Regions from separate parts of the Proteus terrae subsp. cibarius genome, predicted to be linked through region 2. Evidence: predicted binding sites of a transcription regulator. Region 2 holds the regulator's gene; each other region holds the start of a gene.
The links. Region 2 encodes CRP, which controls carbon source genes, mostly activating them, when cyclic AMP is high. Its sites were predicted from a motif close to ATGTGANNNNNNTCACAT; they were not measured.

Region 1 (7,628 bases), 400 kb from region 2:
ACTCCAAGGTACCCCGATAAGGAAAGCAATTGGTGCGAAGATCCAACCTAACACTAATTCTAATGAGAAATTCTCATAACCAAACCAGCCACCAATACCGCCAAGAATACCATTAACTAATGCAATCAATGCAACGAAAGCAAGTAACATGGCACCGACGTTCAGAGCAAGCTGTAAGCCTGAAGAGGCACCCGCTGCGGCAGCATCAATAATATTGGCAGGTTTCTCATCATCTGCCATTTTATCAAGTGCATCTTTTTGATCATCAGGTGTTTCTGTTTCAGGGATCAATAATTTAGCAAAGAGTAAACCACCAGGAGCGGCCATAAAGGATGCAGTGATCAAATACTCTAACGGTACGCCCATGCTGGCGTATCCAGCAAGCACAGAACCTGCAACAGAGGCTAAACCACCACACATAACAGCAAAGAGCTCTGAGGTTGTCATTCTTGCAATATAAGGGCGAACAACCAGCGGGGCTTCTGTTTGCCCAACAAAGATATTAGCTGTTGCAGACATCGATTCTGTTCGTGATGTGCCTAATACTTTCTGTAAGCCACCACCAAGAATTTTAATCACAATTTGCATGATACCGAGGTAATACAGCACAGCAATTAGTGAAGAGAAGAATACGATAACAGGCAGCACGCGTAGGGCAAAAACGAAACCACCACCACCAAACAACTCAAACATTTTGTCTGATACTAGGCCGGCAAACAGAAAACTCATTCCATTTTCACCGTAATCAATGACATTTTTAACACCATCAGAAATAGCCATTAATACTTTACGACCACCATCTGAATAAAGTACAAATGCGCCTAAGCCAATCTGAATAAGGAATGCGCCACCAACTGTACGTAATCTAATTGCACGTCGATTGCTGGAAAACAGAATGGCTATCAATATTAATGTTGCCATTCCGACCAAGCTCATAATGAGTTGCATTGAAGGATCCCTGTTCACATAAAAATTTAATGGATTATCAATAACGCTCTAACCAGAGCTTATTGACTCTTTTTGCCGGATAATTATACCTAGTCTAAGAAAAGAACCCTCAATACCCATCACAAATAGAGTCTGAAAAAAGTAACACAAAAGTCATAAATGAGAAGTAGATCACACAAAAAAGAAAATTGCATTGTTGAACAGGCTAGGGAGTTTTTAACCTTTAGATAAACCGCATTTTCATTCAAGCGCTAGGTAATATTGTTGAGCCCAAATAATTGTAGGCTATTGAGATAGAGTTGCTCTGCGATCGCCTCTGGTGATCCTTGACGCAGCTCACAGAGTTGGGAAAAAACGTTCTGAATACGTTCTGGGCGATTAGGTTTACCTTGAAAACCACTTACAGGCATATCAGGAGCATCTGTTTCTAATAACAGATATTCTAGTGGTAACGAGGCAATTGCACGGCGAGTTTTTTGTGCTCGCTCATAAGTAATGGTTCCACCAACACCAATAAAATAGCCTTGCTGAATAAACTTTTCTGCCTGTTGCAGACTTCCTGCAAAACCATGAATAACCCCTTTGCGAGGCACATCATAACGGCGTAAAAGTGCACTTAGCTTATCGTGGGTTTTACGTGAATGTAGGATCACAGGTAAATCGAATTTAATCGCTAATTTAAGCTGTGCAATTAAAAATGCCTCTTGCTTCTCTGACTGGGGATTTTCCATATAATCATCAAGCCCAATTTCGCCGATAGCAACACAACGAGAAGTCGTTTTTAATTTTTGTTCCAATTCCAAAAGATGCTGTTCAGTATGCTCATTGATATATAAAGGGTGTAATCCCAATGCACAATATAATTGATGGTGATGGTTAGCGAGCTCTGCAACAACATCTAAATTCCAACGTGCAACGGCGGGAATAATGATTTTTTCAACATGAGCCTGACGCGCTAGTGACAAACTGTTAGCAATATCATCATAAAAAACCGGAAAATCAAAATGGCAGTGGGTATCAATAAATTTATTCATTCTGAATCTGCCTCACATCAGGGTGTACGCTGCGAGTTCCTTGTTGAATTATAGAGGCATTCTCTGCTTTATCAGCCTTCGCTTCTTGTTCAAACAAACTAAAGACTTTTTTATCGTGTTGTTTGAATTTTTTCTTAGAAAAGTGCTGACCAATTGTTGCCAGAAAATAGCGCCCACAACGTCTGCCCACATGATAATCATGATTTAGTGCACTTAAACGACTTCCTAGCGCGCTAGATTGCAATGTGGTTGGTGGATATATTTCAATAACCACAACATCTTCTGGGGGCGATTGGATAAATTTAATTGTCTCGGTATAGGTTTCGATATGCACTTGTGCCATCTCCATAAAGCGCTGTAAACGGCTATTTTCAAACCATTTTCCCATACGCTCAACCCATTCAGTTGTGTATTGATATTCAGAAGGAACAGTGCGAACAACAACAATAGTACGACAACCACGCCTATAAGCTTCTCTCACAGGGATAGCATCACTAATGCCACCATCATGATAAACAACATCATGAAATAAAACACCATTACGATAAAAAGCAGGAATAGCACTAGATGCTTTGATTATCTCAAGCCAAGTCGGTTCATCGGGTTGAAAATAATTTGCCTGAAAATTATCGGAACGACTTGCCACCATATAAAATTCACGCCCTGTATCAAAACGACGTAGCGCTGTTGGCATATCAAGAGGCATTTCTTTGGCAGTCGTTTCTATATACCAATCAAGATCCAGTAAATTACCACCACGGACAAAGCGAAGGGGATTAAAAAATTGATTATTAGTTGTATAGCGATTAATAATTTTACGTGCATATCCACGCTGACCACAGGCAAAAGCAGATAAATTTTGCGCTCCCGCAGACACCCCAAGTAAAATATCAAAGGGATCAAATTGTGATCGCATAAATTCATCAAGGACACCCGCAGTAAAGATCCCGCGTTGACCTCCGCCTTCACAAACTAAAGCGACTTTGCCTTGTGGTAGTGAGGATTGAAATTCGAGTGCAGTAATATTATTTAATGTGACAGGTATATACTTCCCCATAATGTCTCCTTTATACAACTTATCAAAGGATACCCGCACATTTTTTTGTCGTCATTCTTTTTACGTATTCATACAAATAAATCAGACAATATCTTCTTAGAATATGACGAATATAAAAGAAAATCATTTTTATGATTTGATATTTACATCTGAATCTACGCTTTTAACACCTTCAATTTTTTCAATAATTTGTAAGATTTTTTCTTCTTGCGCTTTACTATCAACAAAACCTGAAAGAAAAACATGTCCAAACTCAGTGCGAATAGAAATATTTTCACTATCAATATCTTGCATTGGTAATAGCGTATCTTTAATCTTATTCGAGATGGAAGTATCACTTAAATAATGCCCCGTGTTATTCCCACTGTTATTGATTTCGCTATACCACGATGTTTCAGCTGATGCGCCCATACTGACAAAAGCCAAGCCCATTGACATTACTAACGCTAATTTCAGCGTTTTATATTGTTCCATTGCTCTCCCCCTAATCACAATAACTGCGACAGGAAATATGTGTGTTTTAATATCTGTATTTTTATGAATTACTACAAAACTTTAACAATCTAAGCTATTACACTAATAAGCTATTTGAGTTAAATAAAGTAAAAAATAACAAATAAAGACTAATCCTAGTAATTTTATTCTAATAATAACGAATAAAACTATAATAAATTTTACATATATTTATAAATAAGTATAAAAACGAGCATAATGTTAACAGAAAAAAAAGAGATTAATTCCAAATGAAGAAGGGCTTTTGGGCTGGATATTAGAGATATGTTGAGTAGATTTAATAAAGAAAAGCTAAGAAACAAAAAAGGCTATATTAAAAAAACATAGCCTTTTCATTAAGTTAAATACTCTAAATAATTCAAGATGTAGCTAGGCGACAAGTAAATGAGTCGCTAGGAGCATACATAAGTATGTGACTAGTACGAATGAACGCAGTCAACAACGCTACACCTTGAAGTATGACGAGTATCATAAGTATGTGGCTAGTACGAATGAACACAGTCAACAACGCTACACCTTGAAGCAGAAGAGTAGATACTCTAAATAATTCAAGATGTAGCTAGGCGACAAGTAAATGAGTCACTAGGAGCATACATAAGTATGTGACTAGTACGAATGAACGCAGTCAACAACGCTACACCTTGAAGTATGACGAGTATCAGTGTTCACGTGTCTGATGAAACTCAACATCAGGATAACGCTCACGCGTTAAATTCAAGTTGACCATTGTTGGTGCGATATAAGTTAAGTTATCGCCGCCATCAAGTGCCAAGTTTTGTTCATTTTTACGTTTAAACTCTTCGAGTTTTTTCTCGTTATCACACTCAACCCAGCGAGCTGTTGAAACGTTAACGGATTCATAAATCGCTTCAACGTTATATTCACTCTTAAGTCTTGCAACAACCACATCAAACTGAAGTACACCCACAGCCCCTACGATTAAATCGTTATTTGCCAGTGGTCTAAAGACCTGTACAGCACCTTCTTCTGATAACTGCACCAATCCTTTAAGTAACTGTTTCTGTTTCAACGGATCACGTAAACGAATGCGACGGAATAGCTCCGGTGCAAAGTTTGGAATACCGGTAAATTTCAGAATTTCACCTTGAGTGAAAGTATCACCAATTTGGATTGTACCGTGGTTATGAAGACCGATAATATCCCCTGGATAAGCATGTTCAACGTGAGAACGGTCGCCAGCCATAAAGGTTAATGCATCAGAAATCACCACATCTTTTTTGATTCGAACTTGGTGTAATTTCATGCCTTTATCATACATACCAGATACAACGCGCAGGAATGCAACACGGTCGCGATGTTTAGGATCCATATTGGCTTGGATCTTAAAGACGAAACCCGTGAACGTTTCTTCAGAAGCGGTAACTTCACGCATATCGGTTTGACGAGGCATTGGTGCTGGTGCCCATTTTACAAGGCCATCAAGCATATGGTTAACACCAAAGTTACCTAATGCTGTACCAAAGAACACTGGAGTTAATTCGCCAGCTAAGAATGCTTCATGATCAAATTCATGAGATGCACCTAATACTAACTCTAATTCATCACGTAATTGGCTTGCTAAATCATCACCAATAGCTTCATCAAGCTCTGGGTTATCTAATCCCTTAATGACGCGAGAATCCTGAATAGTATGACCTTGGCCTGTTTGATAAAGATAAGTTTCATCTTTAAGGATGTGATAAACCCCTTTAAAGAGTTTCCCGCAACCAATAGGCCAAGTCACAGGGCTACACGCAATTTTCAACTCTGTTTCAACTTCGTCCATGAGCTCCATTGGATCACGAATATCACGGTCGAGTTTATTCATAAAAGTCAGAATTGGTGTATCACGTAGACGCGTTACTTCCATTAACTTACGAGTACGATCTTCAACCCCTTTAGAGGAGTCAATTACCATTAAACAGCAGTCAACAGCAGTTAAAGTACGATAAGTATCTTCAGAGAAGTCTTCGTGTCCTGGAGTATCTAATAAGTTAACTAAGCAATCTGCATAAGGGAACTGCATGACTGAGGTTGTAATAGAAATACCACGTTGTTTTTCCATTTCCATCCAGTCAGATTTTGCATGCTGATTTGAACCACGACCTTTTACGGTTCCTGCACGTTGAATTGCTTGTCCGAATAACAACACTTTTTCAGTGATGGTTGTTTTACCCGCATCGGGGTGGGAGATGATAGCAAAGGTCCTTCGCTTATTGATTTCATTGAGAAAATCTTGGTTTGCCATGTATAAATTCTTTTAGTTTGTACACGGATTTGTACACACTTTTGGAAGTACTCTCTTTTCAGTTCTTCGCTTGTCAAATCCGTCGTGTTAATCGTAATTGGCCGCTATTTTCGCTGATCTTGACTTTATAAACAATCAATGGTTATCTAATCGGCTATCATTTACTCTCAGCGTGCGCCAATGCTCAGTTGTAGCTGTTTGCAATCGTTGCTTCTTCAGCTCATGAACAGCTGTGGCTAAACCACAAATTCCTTCGCTACCAGAAATCGATGATAGCTTGTCGTACTACACCGATGATGGTGCAGTTGCCGTTGATCGGTATTGCAGGGTATTGCGGGTTCAAAGGTTTTAGGTACTTCTGTTCACCATCAATAACTAACTGCTTAAAGGTTGCTTCTTTCGAATCATCCAAACGCGCAACAACCAATGAACCTGAAGAATAAGGTAACTCAGGATCAACAACGATCACTGCCCCCTCAGGTATGGATTTTTTTCCGCTTGGATTTTCCATACTGTCGCCTTTTACGCGAAGTGCGAAACAACCCTCATGTGCTTTCCCAGTGACTTCACGCCACTCCTCAGCATCTTCATGGGCAAATCCCTCCGCTATTTCAGTCCAATCACCGGCCTGAACCCAGTTAATGAGAGGAATTCTTCCCTTAATGTCAGGCCCGACTTCTACATTACCGACTCCCAAGCCAATCTCGCCATCACCTGTGGCGAGCCAATGAGCATTCACGCGAAGCGCCTCCGCGATCTGCATGGTGTAACGAGACCTAGCCGATTTACCAGAGCAAATCTGGCTGATCGACTGCTGTTTGATACCAATGCGACGAGCCAACTCAGACTGAGTCACCCCAGTAAGCTGCAAGGCATGGTTTAGTCGTTCGGATAAAGTTTTCATAAGCCCGTATTCTACAAATAAAACTGTAGCCTTTCAACAATTTTAACTGTTGACTAATCTACAGTTTAAACTGTAACATTCAATCTTGTAACAGTTATTATTGTAACAGGAGACGGTATGGAAGTGTTCAACACGACACAAAAACATCTCCGCCGTGCCATTGACTTGGTCGGCGGGCAATCAGCATTAGCACGAGCCATCAACTCAAAACAGCAAAACGTCTGGTTTTGGTTGAATAAATCAGGGCGTGTTCCCGCTGAATTCGTTTTACCCATCGAACAAGCTACGCAAGGACAGGTAACCCGATCTCAGTTAAGACCGGACATCTATCCCGCATGCCCAAGCGAGCTGAAAGCCAGTAACCAGTAGGATTAAGGGCAAATAATGGTCAGCATTTTACGTAAACACAAAAGCGAGTTCCTCCATGCGTGACTATGGCAAGGTCTATACCCGCTTTTGGCTAAAGCAAAACGTTTTGTCCTGGAGTGACTCAGCGAAGTTGCTAGGACTGTATTTGCTTACATGCCCACATTGTAATTTGCTTGGCTGCTTTCGACTGCCGATTGGTTACGTTGCTTCTGACTTGAACTGGGATGAGCAACAGGTTGCCAAGGCTCTAAAGGAGTTAGAACAAGATCAGTTCCTCATTCGTTGCGAGGAATCCGGTTGGACTTTGATTCGGAGCTTTCTGAAGCACAACCCAATCGAAAACCCGAACCAAGGTAAAGCAGCCTTTCGGTTGCTTAAAGATGTACCTGCCGACTTCATTGGTATGGCATCGCTTTTGAAATCTCTTGCCGCTTTTCAAGCTCGGCTACCAGAAGAATTTTCATCATTGTTTATGCCTGATGGCAACCCGGTAAGGGACTCTCAACGGTCGGATGACTCTGAGAGAAGCAATAAACCAACAGTTAAAACTGTTGA
Region 2 (7,628 bases):
TTGCTGTGACGATAAAGTGATTGTTTTCTCTGGATTATCTAAAATGTAGTCTGCTATTTTTCGCTGATTCGTAGCCATACCCGGCTTTATCCAGGCAATTTTCGTTAATGTCGGCATAATGACAATATCCACTTCGAGTACTATATAGTTATATATGGAGTAATTCTTGGTACAGTATTTAATACCTATAACAATTAATTTTTTAGAAAAAAATCAATTAAAAAGAGATAATGAACAACAATAAAGTATAGAAAAAATCACCTTATTATTGGAATACTTGTTTTTATAATAGTTTTATAATTATCTTTTCAATCAGAACGATATTCATCAGTCCCTACATTTATAATACTTAATTTACTCCCCTCTCTATTTTAAATAATAATTTATTCTTTTAGGTCAATAGAACGATATAAACTTAATCTATTTACTCTTAATAAATTGTTATTTTCAAACACTTCCATTCATTTAATAACAATTCAAAAACATAAACGTAATAAAAATCACTTTAATAGAAACAGTAAAAAGAATAAATAATTCCTATATAAAATAGTTATTTTCCATTTTAATGGTGTAAATAATGAGAAATAAAAAAATCAAATAGTTGAATAATGAGAACTATATAACGACTAAAAAATCAGTCATCACTTTATACAAGAGAGTACTTTAACATGAATGATTGTGTCAGTGGGCGATCGTAGATCTCTCTTTTTATAGAGGAATACTCTTTTTTTGATACACATCAAGAGAGATCATTTCAACCAATCTTAAAAAAACATCATTTAAATCAAAAAAGTTTGATTACCACTTGATTTATAACTATTTTCTGAAATTACTCTATCCAAATCAAAGGGACGCAGAGCGCCGTTAATAATCCCATTGAAATATTGAAAACAAACCAAGAGCGTCTGCTTTGTAAAAATAGGCTAATTAATGTTCCGCCTAATATCCAAACAATACCAGCAACAAAATTAACAATAACCATAACAATGCTAATAGCAATGACTGAGCTAAAATAAGCATCGCCTGATAGACTAAAGCTCCCTACTGCACCTAATCCCATCATCCACGCTTTTGGATTTAGAAATTGCAACAATCCGCCCTGAAACCAACTTACTGCTTGTGGTGTTTTTGCTGGAATATCTAAACGCTGATAAGATGATGTCGCTGTTTTCCAAGCAAGCCAAAGTAAATACGCACTCCCGATTATCTTCAACCCGATATGCAGTGCAGGATAAATTATCAATAATGCGGCAACACCAAATGCAGAGCTTAATAAAACGCATTGCATACCCAGCATAATGCCGGCCATTAGCTTTAACGAGCCCTTAAAGCCCACATTTGCCCCAGATGAAGTAAGCAGTAAATTGTTTGGTCCAGGTGTTATCGCTGCAATAAACAGGAAAATAGTTAAAGAAAAAACAAGGCTAAGTGTCATTGAGTATGCTCAAAGATGTGACAGACGTTTTATTTTCACCGAAAATAGCAGTATGTTATTTAGCAAACAAGTGTTAATTCATTTTGATAGACGGAAAATATGTCTCAATACTTTAATCCAATACGTTGGGCTAAAAATCCACATTTACAAACGCTCTTACCAAGAATTGTACGTAGGACGCCACAACTTACGCCACATTGGCAACGGCTCAATCTTCCAGACAATGATTTTGTCGATTTAGCGTGGAGTGAAGATCCGGCAACGGCACTCGATAAACCGCGCTTAGTCATCTTTCATGGCTTAGAAGGTGGGTTTAGTAGCCCTTATGCTCATGGCATGTTAGCCGCCGCAAAAGAGAGAGGCTGGCTAAGCGTTGTGATGCATTTTAGAGGATGCAGTGGTGAACCCAATAGACAAAATCGCATTTACCACTCAGGTGAAACAGAAGATGCTCGCTACTTCTTAAATTGGTTGAAAAAGGAATTTGGCGAACAACCAACAGCCGCCGTTGGCTATTCACTTGGTGGAAATATGCTTGCCTATTATCTTGCTGAAAGTGGTGAAAATGCGGTTGTAGATGCAGCTGTTATTGTCTCTGCGCCATTAATGCTTGAACCATGTTCAACAAAAATTGAACATGGTTTTTCTCGTTTTTACCAATGGTATCTGTTAAAAGAACTTAAAAATAACGCAACCCGAAAACTTATTCGCTATCCAGAATCCTTACCGATTAGCTTATTGACGATAAAATCCATCAAAAAACTACGCCAGTTTGACGATCTTATTACGTCTAAAATTCACGGGTTTAAAGATGCATTAGATTATTATCGCCAATGCAGTGCGTTGCCTTTATTAAATAAAATAAAGAAAACGACACTTATCATTCATGCTAAAGACGATCCATTTATGTCTGCGGATGTTATTCCTGATGTCAAAACGCTACCCAATAACATTGAATACCAACTTACAGAGTTTGGTGGGCATGTGGGATTTGTTGGTGGGAAGCTATCAAAACCGGTGATGTGGCTAGAAAGGCGTATTCCTGATTGGTTGGCTACCTATTTGGAGAAAGCAAAATGATAATACCTTGGAGCGAGCTTTCAACTGAAACTCTAGACAATCTCATTGAAAGTTTCGTTTTACGAGAAGGTACTGATTATGGTATCCAAGAGAAAACGCTTGAGCAAAAAGTCGCCGACGTAAAAAAACAACTTAAATCCGGTGAGGCCGTGTTGGTTTGGTCTGAACTTCATGAGAGCGTCAATATTATGCCTGCATCGCAATTTCGCTCTGATTAGTTATTCAAAGTTAGCGATGTATCGCCATCAATAAGGGCCAACCTTATTTAGCAAAAGGATAACCTATGTCAATTAAGCATCCTATCATCGCAGTAACTGGTTCAAGTGGTGCAGGAACCACCACAACAAGCCAAGCTTTTCGTAAAATATTCCAACAGTTCAATGCAAATGCTGCATTGATTGATGGAGATAGTTTTCATCGCTATACCCGTCCTGAAATGGATATGGCGATAAGAAAAGCCAGAGAACAAGGTAGACATATCAGTTATTTTGGCCCTGAAGCAAATGATTTTAGCTTACTGAGTAAGACCTTAAGTCAATATAGCGATACAGGACAAGGACAATCTCGCAAATATCTACACTCTTATGATGAAGCAACCCCTTACAACCAATTACCGGGAACATTTACCCCTTGGGAGCCATTAGCTAGTAATACTGATATTCTCTTTTATGAAGGATTGCACGGTGGCGTTGTTACCAACGAACATGATGTAGCTCAACATGTTGATTTATTGGTCGGTGTTGTTCCTATCGTCAACCTAGAGTGGATACAAAAGCTTATCCGAGACACGACAGAAAGGGGACACTCACAAGAAGCGGTAAGAGATTCAGTTGTACGCTCTATGGACGATTATATTAGCTACATTATTCCTCAATTCTCACGCACCCACATTAACTTCCAACGCGTTCCGACCGTTGATACTTCAAACCCTTTTTCTGCCAAAGCAATCCCCACTCTTGATGAAAGTTTTATTGTTATTCGTTTTCGTGGCTTAACTGATATTGATTTTCCCTATTTACTTGCGATGTTACATGGCTCGTTTATGTCAACAATAAACACTATTGTTGTACCGGGCGGGAAATTAGGATTAGCGATGGAATTAATTATGGCACCATTAGTCAAAAAATTATTAAATGGCGAAAAGATAAGTTAACCAAAATAAAATTTGTCTCTATAAAAATAATATCCCTTAATTAATGGGATATTATTTTTCAAATTAAACTTTATTTTAAAATATCAAAATTAGTCAACATCTTTTATTTCAAATGAATGCGTAATATTGGCTGCTTTTCCTAACATTAAAGAAACAGAACAATATTTTTCTGCGGATAATTGAACTGCTCGTTCTACGATTTTATCCGTTAATTCTTTACCTGAAACAATAAAATGTAAATTGATATCAGTAAATAAACGAGGGGCTTCTTCGCGTCGCTCTGATGTTAATTTCACTTCACAATCAGTCACTTGGTGACGACCTTTACGTAAAATGCTTACGACATCAATAGCGCTACATCCACCCGCAGCAATTAATACCATTTCCATTGGGCTTGGGGCTTTATCACCCGAATTCCCATCCATCATAATCTGATGGCCTGATGAAGATTCGCCGACAAAAGATAAATCTTCAACCCACTTAACTCGCGCTTCCATTTATTTTCCCCCTAAAGATGACAGAAACTAAAAGAGTACATTCTCATAATTCAACTAGCAATTAGCAAATAGGTTTATTATGCTGACTGCGTAAAACGAGACTTAATGCACTAATTGTGTTAAAAACAATATCTGCTTGATGATAGTGGTTAAGATCAATGCATTATTTTCTCATTTATTATAATCTACTCCATATTAACTGACCGTGTTCTCAGGAAGTTAATAGGTAAAGATAGGATTTTTAAGCACGCTGTCTCAAAAGGGAACCTATCCGTTTTGAAAGGCTGCATTTAACGTACAGAGGATAACGCGAATGGTTCTCGGCAAGCCGCAAACAGACCCGACTCTTGAATGGTTTTTGTCACACTGCCATATTCACAAATATCCATCCAAGAGCACGCTGATCCACCAAGGTGAGAAAGCGGAAACACTTTATTATATTGTTAAAGGTTCCGTGGCTGTTCTTATTAAAGATGAAGAAGGAAAAGAAATGATCCTCTCCTACCTAAACCAGGGGGATTTCATCGGTGAACTTGGATTATTTGAAGAAGATCAAGAACGTAGTGCATGGGTTCGAGCAAAAACAGCCTGTGAAGTAGCAGAAATTTCCTATAAAAAATTCCGCCAATTAATTCAGGTTAACCCTGATATTCTGATGCGCCTTTCTGCTCAAATGGCGAACAGATTACAAACAACATCAGAAAAAGTAGGTAACCTTGCTTTCCTTGATGTAACAGGCCGTATTGCACAAACCTTATTAAACTTAGCAAAACAACCCGATGCAATGACACATCCTGATGGCATGCAAATTAAAATTACACGTCAGGAAATTGGTCAAATCGTTGGTTGTTCACGCGAAACTGTAGGCCGTATTCTGAAAATGCTGGAAGATCAAAACTTGATCTCCGCACACGGTAAAACTATCGTCGTTTACGGGACTCGCTAAGTTTTCCCGCTCGAAACAAACAATAGCCCATAACAGGGCTATTGATATACTTTTTGTGAAAACCCCATCCTCGCTGATGGGGTTTTCAGTTGATACTATCCTTTTACAAATTCTGCAATAGCCGCTTTCAATGCCACCATTCCTTCTTGCAGTTCTTCTTGAGTAATAATTAACGACGGTGTAAAACGCATCACATCAGCCCCTGCATTTAACATCATTAAGCCATGTTTAGTAGCAAGACCGAGTAATTCTTTGGCTTTACCTTCATATTGTGGCGCTAATTGCGCTCCTATCAACAAACCTTGTCCACGGATTTGCGAAAAGACATGGTACGTTTGATTGATTGCCGCCAGTTCATCCACAATCCATTGATAGCGCTTTTCTACCCCCTCAAGTACCTCAGGTGTATTAATTAAATCAAATGCGACATTGCCCACTGCACAAGCTAATGGATTGCCACCATAGGTTGTACCATGCGTTCCAACCCCCATTGCGGAAGCTATCTCATATGTTGTTAACATCGCACTAAGTGGAAAACCGCTTCCCAGCGCTTTTGCGGTTGTAATAATGTCTGGTGTCACATCATAGTTCATATAGGCAAACAGTTTACCTGTACGCCCCATACCTGTTTGTACTTCATCAAGAACAAGTAGAGCTTGATGCTTATCACACAGCTCACGTAGCCCTCTCATAAACTCAGGTGTTGCCGCTGTTACGCCACCTTCACCTTGAACTGGCTCTAAAATAACGGCACAAGTGTGGTCATCCATAACCGCTTTAACAGCATCTAAATCATTAAACGGTACATGTACGATATCGGCAGGCTTAGGACCAAAACCATCCGCATATTTAGGTTGTCCACCAACCGATACTGTAAACAGCGTTCTGCCATGAAATGCATTGTGAAAGGCAATAATTTTAGTTTTATAAGGGCTATGACGAGTAATGGCATAATGGCGAGCCAATTTAAATGCGGCTTCATTTGCTTCTGCGCCCGAATTGGCAAAAAAGACACGTTCTGCAAATGTGTTATCTATTAATTTTTGTGCTAAACGTAATGCAGGTTCATTCGTAAAAATATTACTGACGTGCCAAAGTTGCTCACTTTGTTCTTTCAAGGCTTGATTTAGAGCTGGATGAGCATGCCCTAGTGCTAAAACCGCAATACCACCAGCAAAATCGATATACGATTTTCCTTGCTGATCCCAAACACGGCTACCCATCCCTTTGACAGGAATAAATTCTGCGGGTGAATAAATTGGCAACATTACTTGATCGTATGTTGCCCTATTGATGCTTTGATTTGTCATTACCCCACCTGATCGTTATCCATATTCAATATGAAAATATAATCACCAAATATGAATAAAAAATCAAATGTGGTTTTGTATAAAAAGACGTTATTTCGCTATTTAAATGCTATCCATTTAATATTTAAGGAAATTATTTAATAGCTCATGTCCTTGTTCACTTAAAATACTTTCCGGGTGAAATTGAACCCCTTCAATTGGCAGTGTACGATGGCGAATTCCCATAATTTCATCAACATTTCCATCATGTTGGCTCCATGCCGTCACTTCAAAAGGTACTGGTAATGTTGTCGCGTCAATCACCAAAGAGTGGTAACGCGTCACACTTAAAGGTCTATTAAGTCCCTTAAAAACACCTTGTTGATTATGATGTATTAATGAATTTTTACCATGCATCACTTCTCGTGCTCTGATAACCGATGCACCGAAAGCTTGCCCTATCGCTTGATGTCCAAGACAAACCCCAAGAATAGGAATTTCACCGGCAAACCGCTGTATAGCCTCAAGAGAGATCCCTGCTTCATCAGGAGTACAAGGTCCTGGCGAGATAACAAGATGTGCTGGCATCATCTTTTCTATCTCTTTAAGTCCGATCTCATCGTTACGCTTAACAACAACCTCAGCACCCAATTCACAGAAATACTGATAGAGGTTGTAGGTAAACGAGTCGTAATTATCAATAAGTAACAGCATATTAGCCTATCCGACTGATTTTCTTATCATTATCTATTTTATTACTATTTTAAAGCGAGTGTAGATTTGCCAAAATAGTTCGTTGTTTAACCGACTTGGGTACAACAAAGCCGATTATCATAGCACAGGTATAAAATATGAATAGTAAGCAAGAAAACCTGCTGATTTATTGCGCAATAACAAGAATGACGGTAATTGATGATGAATAGAGTGATTAATAGCGTAGTGAATACTTATTGCAGGAGATCACACGAAAAAAGGAAGGATAAAAAATATTTTTTTCGTACTAAAAAACCCGGAATGAAAACACTCATTCCGGTTTATATGCATTTTATCTTATTAGAATAAGTAGATATCCTATCCTAATAATGCGTTTATTGTTTTACGACTTCCGCAGATAAAATAGTAACCGTTTTTACTGGCACATTTTGGTAAGGCCCTATGTTACGAGTTGGAGTTTGTGAAATTTTATCGACTACATCCATTCCTTTCACAACTTTCCCAAATACGGCAT
Region 3 (7,628 bases), 1.5 Mb from region 2:
AACCACAAGCAAAATAGCCAGTGTTGTCAGAAACCTTTTCATACAATTACCCGCTTAGTGAAATATGATAATAATGATTATAAAGATAGTTAATCTTCACTAATCCGACTACCAACTGCACCTTGTTGATTTTTATATTTTGCATCTTGACGACGATTATAAGGTCTATCAGCAGAACCAGACATAGGCTCAAAGCTTAATGCACCAATAACCATACCCGGTCTTAATGCGAGAGGGAGTTTACCTGAATTGAAAAACTCTAATACGATTTGTCCATGCCAGCCAGGATCAATACGATGAGCGGTAACATGCACCATTAAACCTAAACGAGCTAATGATGAGCGTCCATCTAACCACCCCACCACATTATCAGGTAATGTGACTGATTCAAGTGTCACAGCTAACGCTAATTCACCAGGATGTAAGAAGAATGCCTCACCTTCAGGTAAAACAATTTCATCACTCATTACACGCTCTAGCGCTGCATTTACTTCTGCCTTAGGACCACTTAAATCAATATAAGCTGCAGTATGACCTTGGAAAACACGAAATTGATTTCCTAAGCAAACATCTGCTGTTGCGCCGTTAATTCGCTCGATGGGCGGGCGGGGTTCAATGACTAATTTACCTTCATCCAGCCACTGAATAATATCACGGTCGCATAATCGCATTTTATTTCCTTCTTCAAATTAAACAGGCAGTTTCATCATGCATGAAAGCTGCCCACAAATGAATCTATTATTCGCAGAACTGACCAATTTTTGCTTTCAGAATATCAATCGCAACACGGTTTTTACCCCCTCTAGGGACAATAATATCGGCATATTGTTTAGAAGGTTCAATAAACTGGAAGAACATAGGACGAACGGTTTTATTATATTGTTCAATGACTGAGTCTAAGCTACGTCCACGTTCATTCACATCACGTTTAATTCTACGCATTAAGCAAATATCTAATGGCGTATCAACAAAGATAGAGAAATCCATCTCTTCACGTAGGCGTTTATCTGTTAATAACAAGATGCCTTCAATAATAATAACTTTTTTGGGTTGAAAAGAAATGGATTCTGCTTTGCGAGTGTGAGCAACGTAGTCATATTGAGGGAGTTCGATGGTTTTTCCTGCTTTGAGTTCACACAAATGCTGATATAAAAGTGCGTGATCCATCGAATTTGGGTGGTCATAATTGACCTTATATCGTTCTTCCATCGTTAAATCACTTTGGTCACGATAATAACAATCTTCTGGTATCACACCGATATTATGATCACCTACTTGTGCTCTTAATTCGCGGTAAAGTGTACTTGCAATAAGACTTTTACCCGAAGCAGAAGCTCCAGCGATACCTACAATTGTGCACTGATGTGCTGTGTCAGCCATAATCAAAAACCTGGTTTGAAATAAAAAGAGGGATAACGTAATAATATGTAAATATTACGCTAGCGCAGATTATAGTTTTGAAATCACTCTGGTTCCAGCGTAAAACCAGAAATCTATTTGTTTTTTATCAAAAACAGTCGGAAATCACATGTAAAAAATGGAAAGCCTAATGACTCTCCATTTTAATCAGTAAATAATTCAATGTATTATTTTACTGTAATTACACTGCGCGGAAAGAAATTTCCGTTGGAATAGCATCACCATCCCAATACATTTGAGCAGAAACAGTCGATGCGATTTCGCGATAAATATCAGCAAACTCGCCTTCAGGATCACGCATCACTGTTGGTTGTCCGCGGTCTAAGTCTTCACGTAAAGAGATATGAAGAGGAACTTGACCTAATAATTCACAATGATACTTCTCAGCCAATTTCGCCGCACCACCAGTACCAAAGATAGGTTCAAGGTGACCACAGTTGCTACAAATATGTGCACTCATGTTTTCAATAATACCTAATACAGGTACATTGACTTTCTTAAACATGACGATCCCTTTCATCGCATCCACCAGCGCAATATCTTGTGGTGTTGTTACTACAACAGCAGCGGTTACTGGGATATTTTGAGATAAGGTTAATTGAATATCACCTGTTCCCGGTGGCATATCGATAACCAGATAATCCAAGTCAGGCCACAGCGTATCTTGGAGCATTTGCATTAATGCTTTACTCGCCATAGGACCACGCCATACCATCGCATTATCATCAGTGACTAAATAACCGATAGAGTTAGACGCTAAACCATAAGCCATAATCGGCGCCATATGTTGTCCATCAGGAGACGTTGGACGCTCCATTGTGGTACCCAACATATTAGGAATAGACGGGCCGTAAATATCAGCATCAAGAATACCTACTTTAGCGCCTTCTTGTGCAAGTGCTAATGCAAGGTTCACTGCTGTACTTGATTTACCTACGCCACCTTTACCAGAGCTCACTGCAAGAATATTACGAACACCATTAACACCAGGCAGATCATTTGCGCGACGTAAGGTTGAAATATTGTGCTTGAGTTTCCATTCAATGGCTTTTGCGCCAGTGATGTTGCGAAGTTCAGCTGTTTTTTCTTCGATTAGGACTTGGAAAGGTTTTTTCCAAACAAACGGCATCACTAATTCGATATGAAGAACATCGTCAATCATCGCACATTGATGTAGTGCTTTTAGAGAAAGCAGATTACGTTTCAATGTCGGGTGTTCAAAAGTAGACAAGACACCTGAAACTTTTTCATTCAGAATCTCAGGGGTGGTCTGCTCGGGGGATTTATCACTCATCCCGGCTCCTCTCGTTTTCATTATTTATTAAATATATGAGTGTATCTATCATATCAGATAGTAGATGACTACGATAATGCCTTACCTCAATTTGCCAACTGAAATTTCTCTTGCAAAAACTCGATTATTGCCCTAGCGACATCATGATGGATCGGTTACCATCAAAGTCCCTTTTATTAATTTTATGGAAGTAAGATCCTTACTATGTCTCACGTCGCGAATAAATTATTGGTAACCTGCGCGTTACCTTATGCTAACGGTTCAATTCATCTCGGTCATATCCTTGAGCACATTCAGGCAGATATCTGGGTCCGTTATCAACGAATGCGCGGCAAAGAAGTTCATTTCATCTGCGCTGACGATGCCCACGGCACCCCAATTATGCTGAAAGCTCAACAATTGGGCATAACTCCAGAAACCATGATTGAAGAAATGAGCAAAGAGCATCAGCAGGATTTTGCAGGCTTCAATATCAGTTATGACAATTATCACTCTACACACAGTGAAGAGAGTCGCCAATTATCGACTAAAATTTATCTTGCACTGAAAAAGAATGGTCACATCAAAAGCAAAACAATTTCTCAGCTTTATGATGAAGAAAAAGGCATGTTCTTGCCTGACCGTTTTGTAAAAGGCACTTGCCCTAAATGTAAAGCGCAAGACCAATATGGTGATAACTGTGAAGTTTGTGGCTCAACTTACAGCCCAACAGAATTAATTAATCCACGCTCTGTCGTATCAGGTTCAACGCCTGTAATGCGCGAAACAGAACACTATTTCTTCGACTTACCTGCATTTAGCAACATGTTACAAGCGTGGATACGCTCTGGTGCACTGCAAGAACAAGTTGCGAATAAGATGCAAGAATGGTTCGACAGTGGTTTACAACAGTGGGATATCACTCGTGACGCGCCTTATTTCGGTTTCGAAATTCCAGATGCACCGGGTAAATATTTCTATGTATGGCTAGATGCACCGATTGGCTACATGAGTTCATTCTTAAACTTATGTGAAAAACGTGGTGATTTAAGTTTTGATGAATTTTGGAATAAAGACAGCAAAGCTGACCTTTATCACTTTATTGGTAAAGATATCGTCTATTTCCACAGCTTATTCTGGCCTGCAATGTTAGAAGGTAGCGAATATCGCAAACCAACAAACTTGTTTGTTCATGGTTATGTCACAGTAAATGGTGCGAAGATGTCAAAATCTCGTGGCACCTTTATTACTGCTCGCGCTTATCTTGATCATTTTGATGCGGATTGCCTACGTTATTACTATGCTGCAAAACTTTCATCACGCATTGACGATATTGACCTAAACTTAGAAGACTTTGTTCAACGTGTAAACAGCGACATTGTTAATAAAGTGGTGAACCTTGCATCGCGTACAGCAGGTTTTATCAGCAAGCGTTTTGATGGCAAATTAGCTGATTCTTTAGATGATGCTAAACTTTATCAACACTTTGTTGATATGAAAGAAACTATCGCACAATCATTTGAAAATCGTGAGTTTGGTAAAGCCATTCGTGAAATTATGGCATTAGCTGATGAAGCTAACCGTTATATCGATGAAAAAGCCCCTTGGGTAGTGGCAAAACAAGAAGGTCAAGATACTCAGTTACAAGCAATCTGTACTATGGGAATTAACTTATTCCGTGTATTGATGACGTATCTGAAACCTGTATTACCTTCACTGACAGAACGTTCAGAAGCCTTTTTACAAACCCAATTAACATGGGATGCACTTGATCAACCACTGTTAGGCCAAGAAATCACTAAATTCAAAGCGTTGTTTAACCGTATTGAAATGGATAAAGCTAACGCAATGGTTGAAGCATCAAAAAGTACCATTGCTCCAGTAAAAGAAGTAACGGGGCCATTGGCTGATGCACCTATTCAAGAAACCATCAAATTTGATGATTTTGCGAAAATCGATATGCGTATCGCTGAAATTAAACAAGCAGACTTTGTTGAAGGCTCAGACAAACTACTGAAATTAATTTTGGACTTAGGTGGCGAAACTCGCCAAGTATTCTCAGGTATTCGTACTGCATACCCAGATCCTAAAGTGTTAGAAGGTCGCTTAACGGTAATGGTAGCAAACTTAGCACCTCGTAAAATGCGTTTTGGTATTTCAGAAGGCATGGTAATGGCAGCAGGCCCTGGCGATAAAGATATTTTCTTACTCAGCCCAGATTCTGGTGCAAAACCGGGTCAACAAGTGAAATAACAACCAAGATTCATTTGCCAAATAAATATATGGCGGGGTTCTATTAGAGCCCCGCTCTTTTTTTATTGTGATCCATAGCACACTTTCAAAATCGGTGTATGATAATTCTGTTAGTTGATTTGGGACACTTACTTATGAAATCTAAACGGGCACGATTGCAGATTACACTTTGGCATTATCTACGATCTTTTTTGGTACTTTATCTTTGTCTTTTTGCTGGTAATCTTATTTCAGCTCTTCTACCCTTCGCGGTTCCAGGTAGTATTATTGGGTTACTGATCCTTTTTGGTTTACTTGCTTTCCAGCTTATTCCTTTGCGTTGGGTTAAACCTGGCGCCAATATCCTGCTGAAAAATATGTCATTGCTCTTTATCCCTATCGGGGTAGCCGTAATGAATTATTATGATTTACTTAGTCAGCAACTTTTCCCTATCGTTTTAGCCTGTATAGTCAGTACGTTTGGGGTTATGGCACTGGTTGCTTACTGTTCACATTATGTTCATCGTGAGCGTATTATCGTAGGTTCAAAACCAGATCTAGTTGAAGATATTATTGAAACAAAAGAAAAAGATGATGATAAAGCATTAAGTGAGAAGAAAAAATGTTAGTGTTAACGAATATATGGTGGTCACTTCCTTTAACCATAATTATCTTTTATTTATCACGTAAACTTGCTGCTCGTTATAAATTACCTATATTGAACCCTTTACTTATTGGTATTGCGGTTATTATTCCTATCTTATTAATTACACATACTCCTTACGAACACTATTTTGCAGGTAGTCGTATTTTAAATGATTTATTACAACCTGCCGTTGTTGCTTTAGCTATTCCGCTTTATCAGCAATTACACCAAATTCGCGCACAATGGAAATCACTGATAAGTATTTGCTTTATTGGTAGTGTTGCAGCCATGGTCAGTGGTACTGCGATTGCCTTATGGGCAGGAGCAACTCCCGAAATTGCCGCATCAGTCTTACCTAAATCAGTCACAACACCTATCGCAATGGCAGTTGCAGACTCCATAGGTGGTATTCCTGCAATCAGTGCTGCATGTGTTATTGCAGTAGGTATTTTAGGTGCCATTTTTGGTCACACTCTATTCAAGATATTGCGAATTCCAACTCACGCCTCTCGGGGATTAGCGATGGGAACCGTTTCGCATGCAGTAGGAACAGCAAGAGCGGCAGAAGTGGATTATATCGAAGGTGCTTATAGTTCATTGGCATTAATGACATGTGGGATTATTACCTCTTTACTTGCTCCGTTTATCTTCCCTATTATTTTGCATCTTTATAGTTAATATTTTTTATACTCTACCTTTCAAATCCCCGATTTAATTAATTTTACTTCGGGGATTTTTGCTATAAATTTGAGATACATCTCTCAATTAATGAATTTGTTGCAATTGTTTCATTGAAAATATGATTTTCATCACATATAAGAATGAGTAAAGATGCCTAGAATCTTATAATACAGAAAGATTAATGGGAGACTCATGTATGCATACTCGTTTTCAGGCAGTTTGGTCAGATTTATCCCCTCAGTTACAACAAGCACTTGCTCCTTATCTTGAGCAGGATGAATTCCCTGCAATGTTTACAGCAGAGCAGGTCAATGCCATAAAAACACAGTTACAATGTAATGATGATGCCTTAGCCCTCGCACTTTTACCAGTCGCGGCTGCTTGTGCAGTGACACCGATATCTCATTTTAATGTTGGTGCTATTGCTCGTGGTGAAAGTGGTAATCTCTACTTTGGTGCCAACATGGAATTTGCAGGTGCCCCACTACAACAAACTGTTCACGCAGAACAAAGTGCTGTGACTCATGCGTGGTTACAAGGTGAATCTCGCTTGATCTCCGTTACCGTTAACTATACACCTTGTGGTCACTGTCGCCAGTTTATGAACGAATTGAACAGTGGCACCCATATTCAAATTCAGTTACCGGGAAGAAAAATGGCAACATTAGGTGATTATTTACCTGATAGCTTTGGCCCGAAAGATCTCAATATCACCTCTTTATTAATGGACAAAGTTAATCACGGTTACAAAATTGATAACCCTAGTGAATTAGCACAACAAGCGCTACAAGCCACGAATCGTAGCCATGCTCCTTATAGTGAGTCGCACAGTGGTATTGCTGTTCAAATGAAAAATGGCAAAATATTCCAAGGTAGTTACGCAGAAAATGCCGCATTCAACCCAAGTTTACCGCCACTACAAGCCGCATTAATTTTGTTAAATATGGCGGGTGAGAGTGTTATGGATATTGAATCTGCTGTCTTAATCGAAAAAACAGAGACAGTTTTAACGCAATGGGATGCAACACAAGCAACATTAACTGCTTTAGGTTGTCGCCAAATGCAACGTATCACTTTGTAAAAAGTTTTAACTTATTCCTCTAAAAATCTCTCCTAAAAAAGCATCAGCATGTAAATTTTGCTGATGCTTACCAGAAAAAGTTGTAACAACCGTATCTATCTCTCATTTCTAAGCATAAAAATCATAAAAAAATAACATAAGCTGTACATATTTTTATTATTTTGTAGGATCTACAATTGTCATGTGACTAACTGCCTTACAAGAGTATTTTTCATGGAACTGGAACACGAAAGTAAACGCCCTCTCTACATCCCGTATGCAGGTCCAATCCTGCTTGAATTTCCCCTGTTAAATAA

Region 1: GTH25_RS14815 (NupC/NupG family nucleoside CNT transporter) is a predicted target of CRP. The motif match lies at 1,108-1,125, and genes of this name have one in related genera.
Region 3: cdd (cytidine deaminase) is a predicted target of CRP. The motif match lies at 6,368-6,385, and genes of this name have one in related genera.

What each region holds. Positions count from the first base shown of each region.
Region 1 covers NZ_CP047349.1:3,223,992-3,231,619, forward strand. Annotated here, with positions in the region: gene GTH25_RS14815 (NupC/NupG family nucleoside CNT transporter) at 1-948, opposite strand, end outside; gene GTH25_RS14820 (TatD family hydrolase) at 1,200-1,982, opposite strand; gene GTH25_RS14825 (patatin-like phospholipase family protein) at 1,975-3,039, opposite strand; gene GTH25_RS14830 (BON domain-containing protein) at 3,169-3,513, opposite strand; gene prfC (peptide chain release factor 3) at 4,211-5,800, opposite strand; gene GTH25_RS14840 (LexA family protein) at 6,057-6,704, opposite strand; gene GTH25_RS14845 (helix-turn-helix domain-containing protein) at 6,822-7,073, shown strand; gene GTH25_RS14850 (hypothetical protein) at 7,129-7,628, shown strand, end outside.
Region 2 covers NZ_CP047349.1:3,621,122-3,628,749, forward strand. Annotated here, with positions in the region: gene GTH25_RS16585 (SIS domain-containing protein) at 1-117, opposite strand, end outside; gene GTH25_RS16590 (LysE family translocator) at 830-1,435, opposite strand; gene GTH25_RS16595 (hydrolase) at 1,535-2,515, shown strand; gene GTH25_RS16600 (YheU family protein) at 2,512-2,733, shown strand; gene GTH25_RS16605 (phosphoribulokinase) at 2,799-3,668, shown strand; gene GTH25_RS16610 (OsmC family protein) at 3,758-4,165, opposite strand; gene crp (cAMP-activated global transcriptional regulator CRP) at 4,479-5,111, shown strand; gene argD (bifunctional acetylornithine/succinyldiaminopimelate transaminase) at 5,207-6,421, opposite strand; gene GTH25_RS16625 (aminodeoxychorismate synthase component II) at 6,539-7,114, opposite strand; gene ppiA (peptidylprolyl isomerase A) at 7,489-7,628, opposite strand, start outside.
Region 3 covers NZ_CP047349.1:1,183,178-1,190,805, reverse strand. Annotated here, with positions in the region: gene asmA (outer membrane assembly protein AsmA) at 1-42, opposite strand, end outside; gene dcd (dCTP deaminase) at 90-671, opposite strand; gene udk (uridine kinase) at 739-1,380, opposite strand; gene apbC (iron-sulfur cluster carrier protein ApbC) at 1,601-2,713, opposite strand; gene metG (methionine--tRNA ligase) at 2,918-4,945, shown strand; gene GTH25_RS05435 (CidA/LrgA family protein) at 5,080-5,553, shown strand; gene GTH25_RS05430 (CidB/LrgB family autolysis modulator) at 5,547-6,248, shown strand; gene cdd (cytidine deaminase) at 6,448-7,332, shown strand; gene GTH25_RS05420 (NAD-dependent malic enzyme) at 7,546-7,628, shown strand, end outside.